DNA from 3 places in the Brevibacillus sp. SKDU10 genome. Region 1 is predicted to be linked to each of the others. Evidence: riboswitches for the same ligand, from Rfam matches in the RefSeq annotation. Region 1 holds a riboswitch; each other region holds the start of a gene.
What was found. A riboswitch is a leader RNA that binds a small molecule or an ion and turns the genes downstream of it on or off. The one in region 1 is predicted to bind lysine.
Positions count from the first base shown of each region.

Region 2: it holds a riboswitch for lysine, as region 1 does, so the genes downstream of both, dapD (2,3,4,5-tetrahydropyridine-2,6-dicarboxylate N-acetyltransferase) here and AYJ08_RS16680 (amino acid permease) in region 1, are expected to answer to the same signal.
Region 3: it holds a riboswitch for lysine, as region 1 does, so the genes downstream of both, AYJ08_RS11140 (aspartate kinase) here and AYJ08_RS16680 (amino acid permease) in region 1, are expected to answer to the same signal.

Region 1 covers NZ_LSSO01000180.1:14,245-18,570, reverse strand. Annotated here, with positions in the region: gene AYJ08_RS16690 (DUF4912 domain-containing protein) at 167-826, opposite strand; gene AYJ08_RS16680 (amino acid permease) at 1,150-2,658, opposite strand; lysine riboswitch at 2,773-2,961, opposite strand; gene AYJ08_RS16675 (DUF418 domain-containing protein) at 3,050-4,231, opposite strand; gene AYJ08_RS16670 (DNA topoisomerase III) at 4,281-4,326, opposite strand, start outside.
Region 2 covers NZ_LSSO01000048.1:15,928-20,253, reverse strand. Annotated here, with positions in the region: gene AYJ08_RS03995 (aspartate aminotransferase family protein) at 1-972, opposite strand, end outside; gene dapD (2,3,4,5-tetrahydropyridine-2,6-dicarboxylate N-acetyltransferase) at 1,047-1,757, opposite strand; lysine riboswitch at 1,892-2,076, opposite strand; gene AYJ08_RS03985 (hypothetical protein) at 2,151-2,417, opposite strand; gene AYJ08_RS03980 (hypothetical protein) at 2,551-2,751, opposite strand; gene AYJ08_RS03975 (WG repeat-containing protein) at 2,894-4,066, opposite strand.
Region 3 covers NZ_LSSO01000149.1:45,774-50,099, forward strand. Annotated here, with positions in the region: gene uvrC (excinuclease ABC subunit UvrC) at 1-352, shown strand, start outside; gene AYJ08_RS11135 (SDR family oxidoreductase) at 355-1,290, opposite strand; lysine riboswitch at 1,455-1,645, shown strand; gene AYJ08_RS11140 (aspartate kinase) at 1,852-3,090, shown strand; gene AYJ08_RS11145 (GNAT family N-acetyltransferase) at 3,271-4,092, shown strand; SAM riboswitch class I at 4,144-4,254, shown strand.

The sequences.
Region 1 (4,326 bases):
GGTAGTCACGTCAAATACTCCATTTTTACTGTATGAAGGGAAATAGTAGGATAGAAGGTTTGGGAACAGAAACAAATAAAAAAGCGACACATTGGCCGCTTTACATATCTATCATGAAAATCCTTATTTCTTCACTAGACGCTTCAAGGAGTGTCATCCCTAATTTTTACCAAACGGCGTACCGGTAAGCTGTCAATCTCACTTTCTCAGACCGCATGATAGGACAAAATTGCCCAGAAGCATAAAGACCAAACTCTGCTACGTACTGTTTCCCTGTTTGCAAATGTTCAACGTAGCAGGCTTCTGCTTCTTCGTTCATATACACGTCTTTATACCCCACCTCCCTATTAGAGGATATGCCTTCCTCCACCTCATAAAGACGAATTCCTTGTGTAATTTTCGCCCACTCTTCCTTTAGGTACCCCGCAATCATATGCAGGCGATATTCAGAAATAGACCAATGGATATACACAGTGTCTGGTGCCGTTGGAATAACAGCTATAGAAGGGACTCGCTTCTCCTCTAAGATAGCTTGTCCTTGGGTTTGTTCAGCTAAAAAGTCTTTCTCCTGAGTAGTATAGCTCTCCCCTCTGTCCGTTTCCAATGGATAGACAGCAGGATAAAAAGGTGGGCTAACAACCTTTCCCATGAACAAATTAATGAAGGACTCCTCTGCTACGCTTTGGCTGCTCTCCTTGTAAGCCTGCGACTTCAGTCCAAATTTATGAAGTTGGTATCTCACTTGGCCAATGGTCATCTCGCACCTTGTAGCGATTTCTTGCAGTGATAGGGATTGTGCTCGCATTTGTAGGATTCTTGTAATCATGAAGGTTGTGCTCCTTTCTGCTTAACTCATTGCTTTTAAGTATAAAAGAGCTTGCCTTCAAATCATGTCGAACGCTGAACGCATAACTTTTCTTCTTTTGTCGATACCAGCTAAAACGTTCGGCATAGAGAATGCTAGTTCGACAAAATTTTTATATTTACTAAATTTTTTTAAAAGAAAAATCGATGGACAAGAAGCTTACGTGGATTGGAAACATTTAAGAAGCATAGAAAAAAACCACTCACAAGCCCCAGAATTTCTTCCAGCTTGAAAAGTGGTTTTTCCTGTATTGATTATTATGAGCAATATAAAAGGACTACAGGCTAGTCTCTTACATGTGCACTGCTAAAATCACAATCGTGCAATTTCACAACCTTTGTTTTCTTGACCCATTTGTATCCCAACCATAAAGCAAGGAAGATCGGAATGCCGATATAGGACACCATCATAGAGTACCAATCAATTTTATCTCCAATAAATGCCTCGTAATTCTGTCCCATAATAACAACGATGCACAGTATAAAAGCAAATAGCGGACCGAATGGGAACCATCTTGCTTTAAAAGGCAATTCACTCAAGCTATGCCCTTGCGCCACAAACGCTCGACGGAAGCGATAGTGACTAATTGCAATGCCCAACCAAGCAATAAAGCCAGACATACCAGAAGCATTAAGCAACCATGCATACACAACCCCGTCGCCAAAAAGAGAAGCGAAGAAAGCAACCATCCCAACTGATGCTGTCATTAACAAGCAGTAAATCGGAATACCGCGGCGGTTTAGTTTTGTAAAAAATTTAGGTGCTTTCCCATCCTTCGCCATCGCCCACAGCATCCGTGTAGAAGCATACATACCAGAGTTACCCGCAGATAATACAGCCGATAAAATAACAGCGTTCATCACAGAGGCAGAAAATGCCAAGCCTGCTTTTTCAAATACCATTGTAAACGGGCTTAGAGCAATCGCTTCTATATCTCCACCTACCAGATTCGGACTGGTGTAGGGTACCAGCAAACCAATAACTAAAATGGCAAAAACATAGAACAACAGAATGCGCCAAAACACCTGCTTGATGGCTTTCGGGATATTTTTACGCGGATCGTCGCTCTCTCCTGCCGCTACCCCGATTAATTCTGTACCCTGAAAGCTAAACCCAGCAATCATAAATACGCCAAGGGCTGCCATAAAGCCGCCATGGAATGGAGCATCGCCAATGGTAAAGTTCGTAAAACCTACAGCCTCTCCGCCCATGATGCCAAAAATCATTAAGATACCAACTACCAAGAAAATAATAACAGTTGCTACTTTAATCATCGAGAACCAGAACTCTGACTCCCCATATCCTTTGACAGATAGATAGTTTAATCCAAACATAAAGGCTAAAAACAAGCCGCTCCATAACAAAGATGAACTGTTCGGGAACCAAAATTTCATTAAAAGCGTAGCGGCAGATAACTCGGCTGCAATCGTAATAGCCCAGTTATACCAATAGTTCCATCCTAATGCAAAGCCAAGAGCAGGATCTACAAACTTTGTTGCATAGGTACTAAAAGACCCTGACTCCGGCATATAAGCTGCCATTTCACCCAAGCTGGTCATTAAGAAATATACCATAATACCAATTGCTACATATGCTACAATCGCACCGCCAGGGCCTGCTTGAGAGATAGCTCCCCCACTTGCTAGGAATAACCCCGTACCAATAGAACCGCCAAGAGCGATCATCGTCAGGTGTCGAGCCTTTAGACCGCGCTTCAATTCTTGAGGCTGTCCCCCATCCCTAGTTGCCGATATGTTTGTTACACTTTCATTCCCAGTTGTTGCTTGTGACATAAAAAAACACTCCTTATCTTTTCAAAGATACGTGCAAGGAAGGAGTGGGAATATAAAAAATCCGTCATTTTAGAATCTGTCGACGGATTTATACGTAACCCGCATCATACCTTCCATGAAGATAGCACAACACGCTTATTCGGCAAATAAACGTGACAGTTCTGTCCCTTTCGGAAACAGCCCCAGCCTGTACATCACAGAGTCTTTGTACAAGCTTCGGCGGTCTTTCCTTTCTGATGGAGTCTACAACATCTCTGGGTCTCGTCCAGCATACTCTTAAATACCGCAACCTCTACCTCACCAGATATGATGAGGATTTATTATTTTATTAAAAAAGATAATGTCATTATAGATGATAAACCATTAGATTTCAACTAGATTTTTAGCCTTTCTATGATCGATCACGGCTTTGTTGCTTCAGCCGTAGTGGCTGCTTTTGCATATAGGTTGCACATCTCCACAGCCATTCCATTGGTCCAAAGGCATACTGAGATAACCACCATTTACTAAACATGATCTGTAATAGATAGATCGTAATACAAAATATAAATCCAATCCATAGCGGAATTCCTGCCGTATTAGGAATAAACAGGGAAAACAATAGGACTGTTACCAATGTCTGCAATAAGTAATTGGTTAATGCCATACGCCCCACATATGTGAAGCCTTGCATTTTTGCTCGAAAACGTTTGTTTTCCAGAAGCAGAACAATAGATACGAGATAAAAGACGAACAACGTTTTTCCTGTCAATTGAATGTACTTTTGAATTTCTTCAGACACATAGACTTCATGGCTGAAATAATAACGAAACATCGGAATAAACAATAGAATCGTTACTACTAGACTGACAATCTGAGTGATGCGCAATCCACGTTTCCATTCATGCACACGTTGAAAAAAGTTGATCTTCCCTGCACACAATCCCAACAAAAAAAGTCCTAGTAATTCAGGAATATAGATAATTACATTGAGAATCTGGATGCCACTTAGCATTTCATAGCGTTGACTTACTTTTTGTGCATAATCCTCTAGTCCATTAAACCAAGGAGCTTCCAATAGCACTTTTTGATCTAAATCAATATCCCCGGAAAAAGCAAACCAGATAAACAACATAAACAGAGCCATTAAAAAAATGCTCCAAACAAACAATGCTGATGCCTTCTGACGATAAAAAAATAAAAGTAAAAAGCCCACTAATGCATACATATGTAAAATATCACCGTACCACAAAAGCAGAAAATGCAGGCATCCCAGAAGAAACAGCACAGCTAGACGCATCGAAAAAAGGGCCCTCATCCTATACCCTTTCGCTTCTGCTCTACTCATAAATAGATAAAACCCCAATCCAAATAAAAAGGCAAATAAGGAGTAGAATTTTGTTTGGATAAATAAGTCATAGCCAAAGCGAAACATGGCATCAGCCCCTTGGGTATACCCTCTCGTGTCAAGCGGTTGGATTCCTAGCATAGCCGGGAAGTTCACCAGAAAGATACCCAGGATCGCAATGCCTCTAACGGTATCAATTGATGTTATTCGATCGTTAACGGAAATCGGTCTTGCTTGCTTCATCATCACACCCCCTTTCTTTCTTGTTTGTTACTTTGCCTTCTTTTATTCTTTTCTACTCAGTAGAATATAGCGCTTCTGTAATTTTTTTCCCTTTCGGT
Region 2 (4,326 bases), on a different contig from region 1:
ATATTCATCAACTAAATGAGCTATACGAGCCCACAAATACTCTGCTTGCTTTTTCCCCTCTTCAAGCAATCCATCTACCAGCAGAGCTTCCATAACCGCATTGCCCAATGCTGCACTTAATGGAGAGGGGGCAAATGTTGTCCCATGGTCTCCAGGCTTGAAAAGATTGGCCAGTTTTTCTCCAGCGATCACCCCACCTAGCGGTAATCCACCGCCGACACCCTTGGCAAATAAGATAAGATCAGGTTCCACAGTCGTATGCTGGTAGGCAAACAGTTTACCAGTTCGTCCCATACCTGTTTGAATTTCATCCATAGCAAATAGCACGTCATGTTCTTTACACAGAGCAAAAGCTGTTTGCAAAAAGCTCTCGGAAAGCGGAATAACTCCACCCGATCCAAGAACTGGCTCCATTAATAAGCAAACAGGTGAGTACGTCGTAATAATCTCTTCCAATCCTTCTATATCACCAGGAGCTACCTCATATACAGGAAATGCCGGCAACGGGTAGTCCTGATAAACATGAGCTTGTCTTGTTAGCTTGACAGCTCCAAGCGTCCTGCCGTGGAAGCTATTTTTTAGCACAACAATCCCAGCATTCTCTCTTCCGGTCATTTTTGCCCATTTATGCACAAGCTTGATCGCAGCTTCTGTTGCTTCAGCTCCTGAGTTACTGAAGAAAACTTTTCCCGGAATCGTATGCTTAACTAACTGCTCTGCCAATGTGATGGCTGGCTTGTTCAAAAAAATGTTGGAGATGTGCAAGAATTTCTCTCCCTGTTCTACAAGAGCTTCTACAATTTTGGGATGAGAGTGGCCCAGAACAGAGACAGCCAGACCAGTAAACAAATCAAGATAAGCTTTTCCCTCTGTATCAAGTAAATAATTGCCCTCTCCCTTTTCAATTGCAATCGGCAATCGTTTGTAGGTGGACATCAAATAGGTTTCATCTTTTTGTAGCCAATCCGTCATGGGAAGACGCCCCTTTTATTCAGCTCAATCTATGACTAGCTGATATGATATATACCTTACAGTTTTTTACATACTTATAACTGACGCAGTTCTTGCATAATCTCTGTTTTGGACTTGGTTTTTGCATCAATTTCTTTTAGGATTCTTGCCGGTGTCCCAGCCACTACTACGTTCGCAGGAACATCCTGTGTTACAACAGCTCCCGCAGCAACCACTGAGCCTTTACCAATCCGTACACCCTCTAAAATAACAGCATTTGCTCCAACCAATACATCATCCTCAATAATTACAGGTGTGGCAGAAGGCGGCTCAATGACCCCTGCTATGACAGCTCCTGCTCCGATGTGGCAATTATTGCCAACCGTGCCGCGTCCGCCAATAATAACGCCCATATCGATCATAGTACCTTCTCCAATAGAAGCACCGATATTAATTACCGCACCCATCATAATTACTGCATTATTTCCAATGTGTACTTGATCACGAATGATAGCACCTGGCTCAATACGCGCTTGAATTTCTTTTGTGTCTAGCATCGGGATCGCAGAATTGCGACGATCGCTCTCTACCACATAGTCCTCAATGCTGTCCTTATTGGCTTCAAGCACAGGCTGTACGTCCTTCCATTCGCCAAACAATACACCTACATTGCCTATGATAAAGGTTTTTGTATTTTGGCCAAAATCAATTCCTTCTAAATTTCCCTTTACATGCACCTTCACAGGCGTCTTCTTCTCGCTCTTTTGAATAAAGCTGATAATTTCGTGGGCATTCATCATGTTCATCGAGTGTTTCCTCCTACCAATTTGGTTTATGTAATCGCTATTGCAAAATTACTGTTTTGAAAAAAGAATAACCCCTTGATAAGCAAAAAAGCAATGAGTGGATCGCCTACTCATTGCTGGTTCTACCTTGGCAACTCATAAATAGCGCTCCACGAAAGGCACACCTTTCATGACAGGACGTACGTTATTCACGTACACCCCAGCCGTAGATTGCCGGTCAGCAACGACTTCGGCGCATTGACCTTTTATCCTGTCCTCATCGTCCCGGCGATGTAAAGCAAACAGGATGACTCATCCGCTGCGCACCTCTATTTTGGATTATTCCTATGTAATTTTCACTTCACTTTATCAGATAAACCCTTACCTGACAACCGCTTTGTACAAATGGATTTTTTAAGCAAATCGGTATAAAAGAAAAATCGAAACGGGTACGATCACAAAAGCCGTAGCTACAATCCCAACCCAACTGATCCATTGCTTAGATCGTTCACCAATTAATAAATGAACGAAGCTAAAATAGATGGGAAAAACGCCTGTACCAAAAGCAACTAATAAAAATAAAGTGCTAAATTGTTCTCCTCGGTAAAACTTTAATCCATAGAGGAGCCAGACAAACCAAACAGCTAATAACACAAGGCCAATAAGATATGGTTTACGCATGGACGCTCTCCTTTTAAAAAAATTGACAGCTTCGAAGCCTTTCCATTTATTTATAACATACAATTCAGGAAATTTAAAAATTACATAAGTAAAAAAGCACCCCTTCAGAGGAGCGCTTCAACCATTTTGTAGTTTACATATTCTGATTACTTTTTGCCTTTTTCTGCTGTGAGTGAGGAGTCTCCTTCATAAAGCTCGTATCGTAATCAACCCATACATGCTCCTCATCGTGCTTTGTTGTATCCTTCATAATTCCTTTATACAAGTAGTAGAACAAGATGAAAGAGAAGACTAAGACCCCTATGATCGGATACATAGCAATGCCGATTTCCATGGTTTTATATCCCCTTTCCAAATCATTACCAATATTATACTTTATTTAACAGAACATTCAAATGACTTTAGACACATTTTAGACATATTTTACTTCACAATAAAAAGCTCTCGCTACCAATATCGCGAGAGCTTCGACAAAGTTATTCCAAATCCCCTGGAAACTCCTTCATAACAGAGCTTTTCCAAACGATTTCACCTTGTTTATTGACATAACAAAAGCTATATCCTTGTTCGTCATGTGTTACCTCATAAGCCAAACCGTTATGAAATACACCGCCCGATTCAAACTGAGGCTTAATTACCATTTTTCCTTGCTTGTTGATAAATCCATATTTGCCATTCACCTTAACAGAAGCAAGTCCCTCGGAAAAAGGCAATGTACGTTCATAAGTAGGTGGAAGTAAAAACTCACCTTTTTTGTTAATATAGCTGGCTTTAAAATCCCCATCCACAGCAACCATCACATCGGCTACTCCTTCTGAAAAGCTTCCAGGCTCAAAGCCCTCTGGTTTCACTACCTCCTGACCCTGCTTGTTGATGAGACTATATCCCCTTTCCTCACCCGCATAGACTAGGGCCAGCCCTTCTTGAAATGGATTCGCAATTTGATAAGTAAAAGGAATGATGACCTTTCCTGTTTGATCAAGATAACCTGCTTTTCCATCCTTATAGGCTACAGTGGTACCTTCTTGAAAACCCCAGACAATCTCATATTCTGGTTGAATCACGATTTGTCCACTCTTATTGATAAAACCATATTTATGATTTTCACCTATAGCAGCTAGACCATTTTGAAAGCTACGAGCAAATTGGAACTTGGCTGGGATCACCATCTTATTTTCTTTATTGATAAAACCAAAGCGATCCCCTGCTTTAACAGCAGCTACTCCTTCTGAGAACGAATCTGCTTCCTCATACTGAGGAGGGATTACAAAAGAGCCATGCTGGTTGATAAACCCGTATTTCCCATCCTTCTTAGCAACGGCAAGCCCTTCATGAAACTCGCCAACCACTTCAAATTGGGGAGCGATGACTACCTTTCCCGTTGCATCAATAAAGCCATGCTTATCTTGATCCTGTATAGAATATAGGCGAACTTCTTGTTTATCCTCGACTGAAACAGATTCTTCTGTACCGGCGGATTTGGATGTTTGTGTGCCTTGGTTACCAGCGCCTTTGGTCTCCTCGGACACCTGGGCTACATATACCGGTTTCTCAGCCGCCTGCAAAAAATGATGTGAACCTGCTGCATGTATGAATGGTAGACAAAGAACTGCTGCAATACCTGTTTTTGTCCATTTTGAGATGTTCATTACTCTCCACCTGCTTCCTCGAATTTCATATCGTTATTGAAGAAGAGACACGTCAATTTACTAAGCTACTTGCTATGTATTCTTTCCATAAAAATAAGTGCTACCTATAAAAAGCTGTCTCGGGCTTTTGTGCTCGTCTTTTAGGCTTTCCTGTTTACTTATTTATTAGACGTACTTAGATGCCAAAACGTTTTCATCTTTTTTTTACCAATTTCTCTTACATCTTACCTTTATACAGTAACCCTACCCTTACTATTTAA
Region 3 (4,326 bases), on a different contig from region 1:
CGCTAAGGACGAGAAGCATAAAACAGCGATGTTACTCTATGGTGACCCGCCTATGCCTGTAGAGCTTAAGCGGGACAGCCATGAGTTTTATTTGTTGCAACGCGTCCAGGATGAGGTACACCGCTTTGCTATCACGTTTCATCGTCAGGCACGTTCGAAAACAATGCTTTCTTCACAATTAGATGAGATACCAGGTATAGGAGAGAAGCGACGGAAGAAGCTGTTTCAGCATTTCGGCTCATTGAAAAAGATGCGGGAAGCAACAGTGGAAGATTTCCGCCAGCTTGGCATTGGTGATAAATTAGCAAGAGATATTATTACGCACTTAAGAGGATTGAAGGATGAGAAATGAGCTTATTTCTTCATAATTTTGTGTAATTGCTTTTTTACAAGCAGCTCTATGAATCTCCAGGGTAATATTTTTTTACTAAAGAGTAAGCTTTTGATGCTTTTTCCAACCGGATAACGGAAGGACGGATTAGAAGCTTTTACAATACGTAATACGGTGTGGACTACTTCTTCTGGATCGCCAGAGTGCATGGCGTTGTGCTTGGCTTGCTGTTGCAAATACTCTAAAAAGGTATGATAGGGAGACTCAGGTGAGAAAGCTGCTGCTTCTATGCTTTTTTCCCATATATCAGTTCGATATGGCCCAGGCTCTATTAGGACCACCTTGATGCCAAATGGGAGCATTTCTAAGCGTAGGGATTCACTGAAGCCTTCTAGTGCATGTTTGGAGGCGGTATAGGGACCAAGCATAGGGAAGCCAAATTGTCCGCAAATGCTGCTCATATTGATAATGAGACCGCTCCTTTGCTCACGCATGGGCTTTAAAACCGCTTGAGTGGTGGCTACCGCTCCAAAAAAATTGGTTTCAAACTGATTGCGCCAGTCCTCTAGGGGGATTTCTTCAGTAAAACCGCCAGTCGCATAGCCAGCATTGTTAATCAATATGTCTATCTTGCCAAATAGTTGTAGCGTTTGGTCGATGGCCTGCGCAATACTATCTTGTTTCGTAACATCTAAGGGGATAATGTGTAAACGATCCTCAATGCTACGGGCTGAAGCCTCTTGAAGAAGAGGCTCTTTTTTTGTTACATCACGCATTGTGGCGATTACTTGATAGCCAGCTTCTGCAAGAGCTATACTAATTTGTTTTCCAAAGCCGCTTGAGCACCCAGTGATAAGAACAACAGACGAGGTGGATTTTGAGTTCAAATGTACAGAGGAGGGAGCTTTATTGTCCGTGTATGCCTCGGTTTGGTTCTGCAAGGTTTTATTATCTTTCATTAGAAAGCCTCCTTTCATATCCTTTTAAAAAGATACGAAAACTATGCTCATTGTATCACGCTAATATCTTCTTATATCCCTTAACAAAAAGAATTGTAACTGAGAAAGTAACGTGATATAATTCTGAATAATCTCATAAGCAACAACCTCACTTCCCTATACAGGAGTGAGGTAGAGGCGCAAAAACCAAGAGTACCCTCCGGAGATATGGGAATCTATGATGGAGCTGGGGAAGGGGAATTTGCCGAAGTGTGCACGCGATACCCAAGCGGTGCATGCTGGGCTTACGTTGAATAAGCGTAAGACTGTCATTTGCATGTCCTACCCGTCATGCAAATGGAGAGCTATCTCACCGGGCTGCTAGAGCTATTATTACTTGCTTTGGCATTTCCGTGAATCAGGGGAAGGAGGGACCGTGTATGTCCAGTTAGGGCAACGACTAGGTATTTCCTTTGTCGTTGCCTTTTTTGTATCTTCAATTCGTAAAAAGCTTTCATTATAAATGAACCAAGGAAGGCATATGATCCAGACTAGCAGAATATACCAGAGGAGAGATTCAAAATGGAAATTGTGGTGCAAAAATACGGGGGAACATCCGTAGGCTCTGCGGAGCGTATTCAAGAGGTAGCACAGAGAATTATCCGTTATAAGGATGCCGGGTATGCCATGGTGGTTGTGGTATCTGCTATGGGAAAAACAACAGATGTGCTTGTCGATTTAGCAAAGGAATTACATGAGAGCCCACCTGCTCGTGAAATGGATATGCTGCTTGCCACAGGAGAACAGGTTTCCATTGCGTTACTTAGTATGGCTCTACAGAGCAGAGGGTACGAGGCTGTGTCCATGACAGGCTGGCAAGCTGGCATTTTAACGGAAGAGAAGCATGGAAAGGCACGCATTAGTACGATTAACAGTCAACGGATTGAGCAAGAATTACAGCAGGGGAAAATTGTCATCGTAGCAGGTTTTCAAGGAGCTAGCGAAAACGGAGAAATTACAACATTGGGACGGGGCGGGTCTGATACTACAGCGGTAACAATTGCGGCTAGTCTCCAGGCTACCTGCTGTGAAATCTACACTGATGTATCAGGGGTATTTACAGCCGATCCGCGCATTGTTTCTCGTGCACAAAAGTTAAGCTCCATTTCATATGATGAGATGCTAGAATTAGCAACTCTAGGAGCTGGTGTATTGCATCCGCGTTCTGTGGAAAGTGCAAAAAAACATCGAGTTCGACTTGTGGTTCGTTCCAGTTTTACAGAAGAAGAGGGAACATTGGTTGAGGAGGAGACAAACATGGAGTTAGGCAAAGTAATCAGCGGAATAGCTCATGACAAAGATGTAGCTTCTATAACGGTTATCGGAATGCCTGTAAAAGTAGGCATGTTATCTTTATTATTTAAAGCATTGGCGGACGCTTCTATTAATGTAGACATCATTATTCAAAGCACCTATCATGACAAAGCAAATAATGTTTCCTTTACGATCTCCGCTGATGATTTACATAGAACGCTGGAGACCTTGGCGGCTCATCAGGAGGAGTTAGGCTTTGAGCATGTGGAATATGAATCTGGCCTTGCAAAAGTTTCAATTGTAGGAGCTGGTATGATAACCAATCCGGGGGTGGCAGCCGATATGTTTAGTCATTTATCCAGCCAGGATATTCTCATTCGGATGGTATCTACCTCTGATATTAAGGTATCTTGTGTTATCCCAGCAGAAAAAGTTGCGCAAGCTGTAGCTACACTGCATACGGCGTTTGGATTGGATGTTTCTGCGGATGCTGTCGTATACGCTTAATTTGTTTTAGATAAAACAGCATGTAGAGTGCTTCAAATGGACAGGGATAGGATTGGATTAATCAAGGAGCCTGGTGGAGAGACTTCCACCGGGCTTTATGTGTTTTTTCTGAATTCTATTGACAAATAGTACACTTTTTCAAATAATGGAGGGAAAAACTTTTGGAGAGGGAATTGCCAAATGATCCGAAAACTAACAGAAGCAGATTATGAAGCATTTATGGAATTGGTATCAAAAGAGAGAAGCTTGAACTTATTTCTTATTGGTGATGTCGAAAATTTTGGCTTCTCTACCCCTTTTCAAGAGTTATGGGGAGAATGGTCAGCGAGTGACCAGACAAAACTCTCTGCGGTGCTCCTGCGGTATTATCACTCATACGTATTTTATGCTTTGGATAGGTTTGATATGGAAGGGTTCAGTGAAATTATCCTTGCTGACAAGAAGCTGGAGGTTTTATCAGGAAAACAAGATTCTTTGCAGGCCTTTGCAAGCCATCTGCCGAAGCATGAGATCAAAACTACCTATTTTGCAGAATTAGAAGATGACTCTCGATTATCTCAGGATGACATCAAGGGATTTGAGGTAAAAAAAGCCACCGTTCATGATGTAAAAAAAATCGTCAGCCTACGTGATCAGATTCAAGAGTTTGGCAGATCTGCTGATGCAGAAGAAGCATTGAAACACACACTGGAAAGCGGTACGGGGAGAACCTATTATGTCGAGGTGAACACAGAAACGGTAGCCTGTGCTTCGACAACAGCCGAGTGTTCGATGGCTGCCATGATTGTTGGTGTTTGTACTCATCCCATTTATCGCAAGCGGGGGTATGCTAGTGCTTGCATGGCAGCGCTGTGCAGGGATGTTTTAGCGGAAGGGCGAAGCTTGTGCTTATTTTATGATAATCAAGCGGCTGGAGCTATTTATAAACGTTTGGGCTTTCAGGACATTGGAATGTGGACGATGTATCAAATAAAAAGAGAAGAATCCTTTTCATTGAAATAGATTGACAATTCTTACTCGAAAGAAGTATGATAAACATAATTATATAGAAATCTCTTATCAAGAGTGGTGGAGGGACTGGCCCGAAGAAACCCGGCAACCCCGCAAGAAGCGGAGAGGTGCTAAATCCAGCAGGCACACATGAAGTAGTCTGGCAGATAAGAGCGGGTCTAGTCGATACGATCAAACCCCTCTTCTCCGGAAGAGGGGTTTTTTAGCACATAGGTACCTGCACTT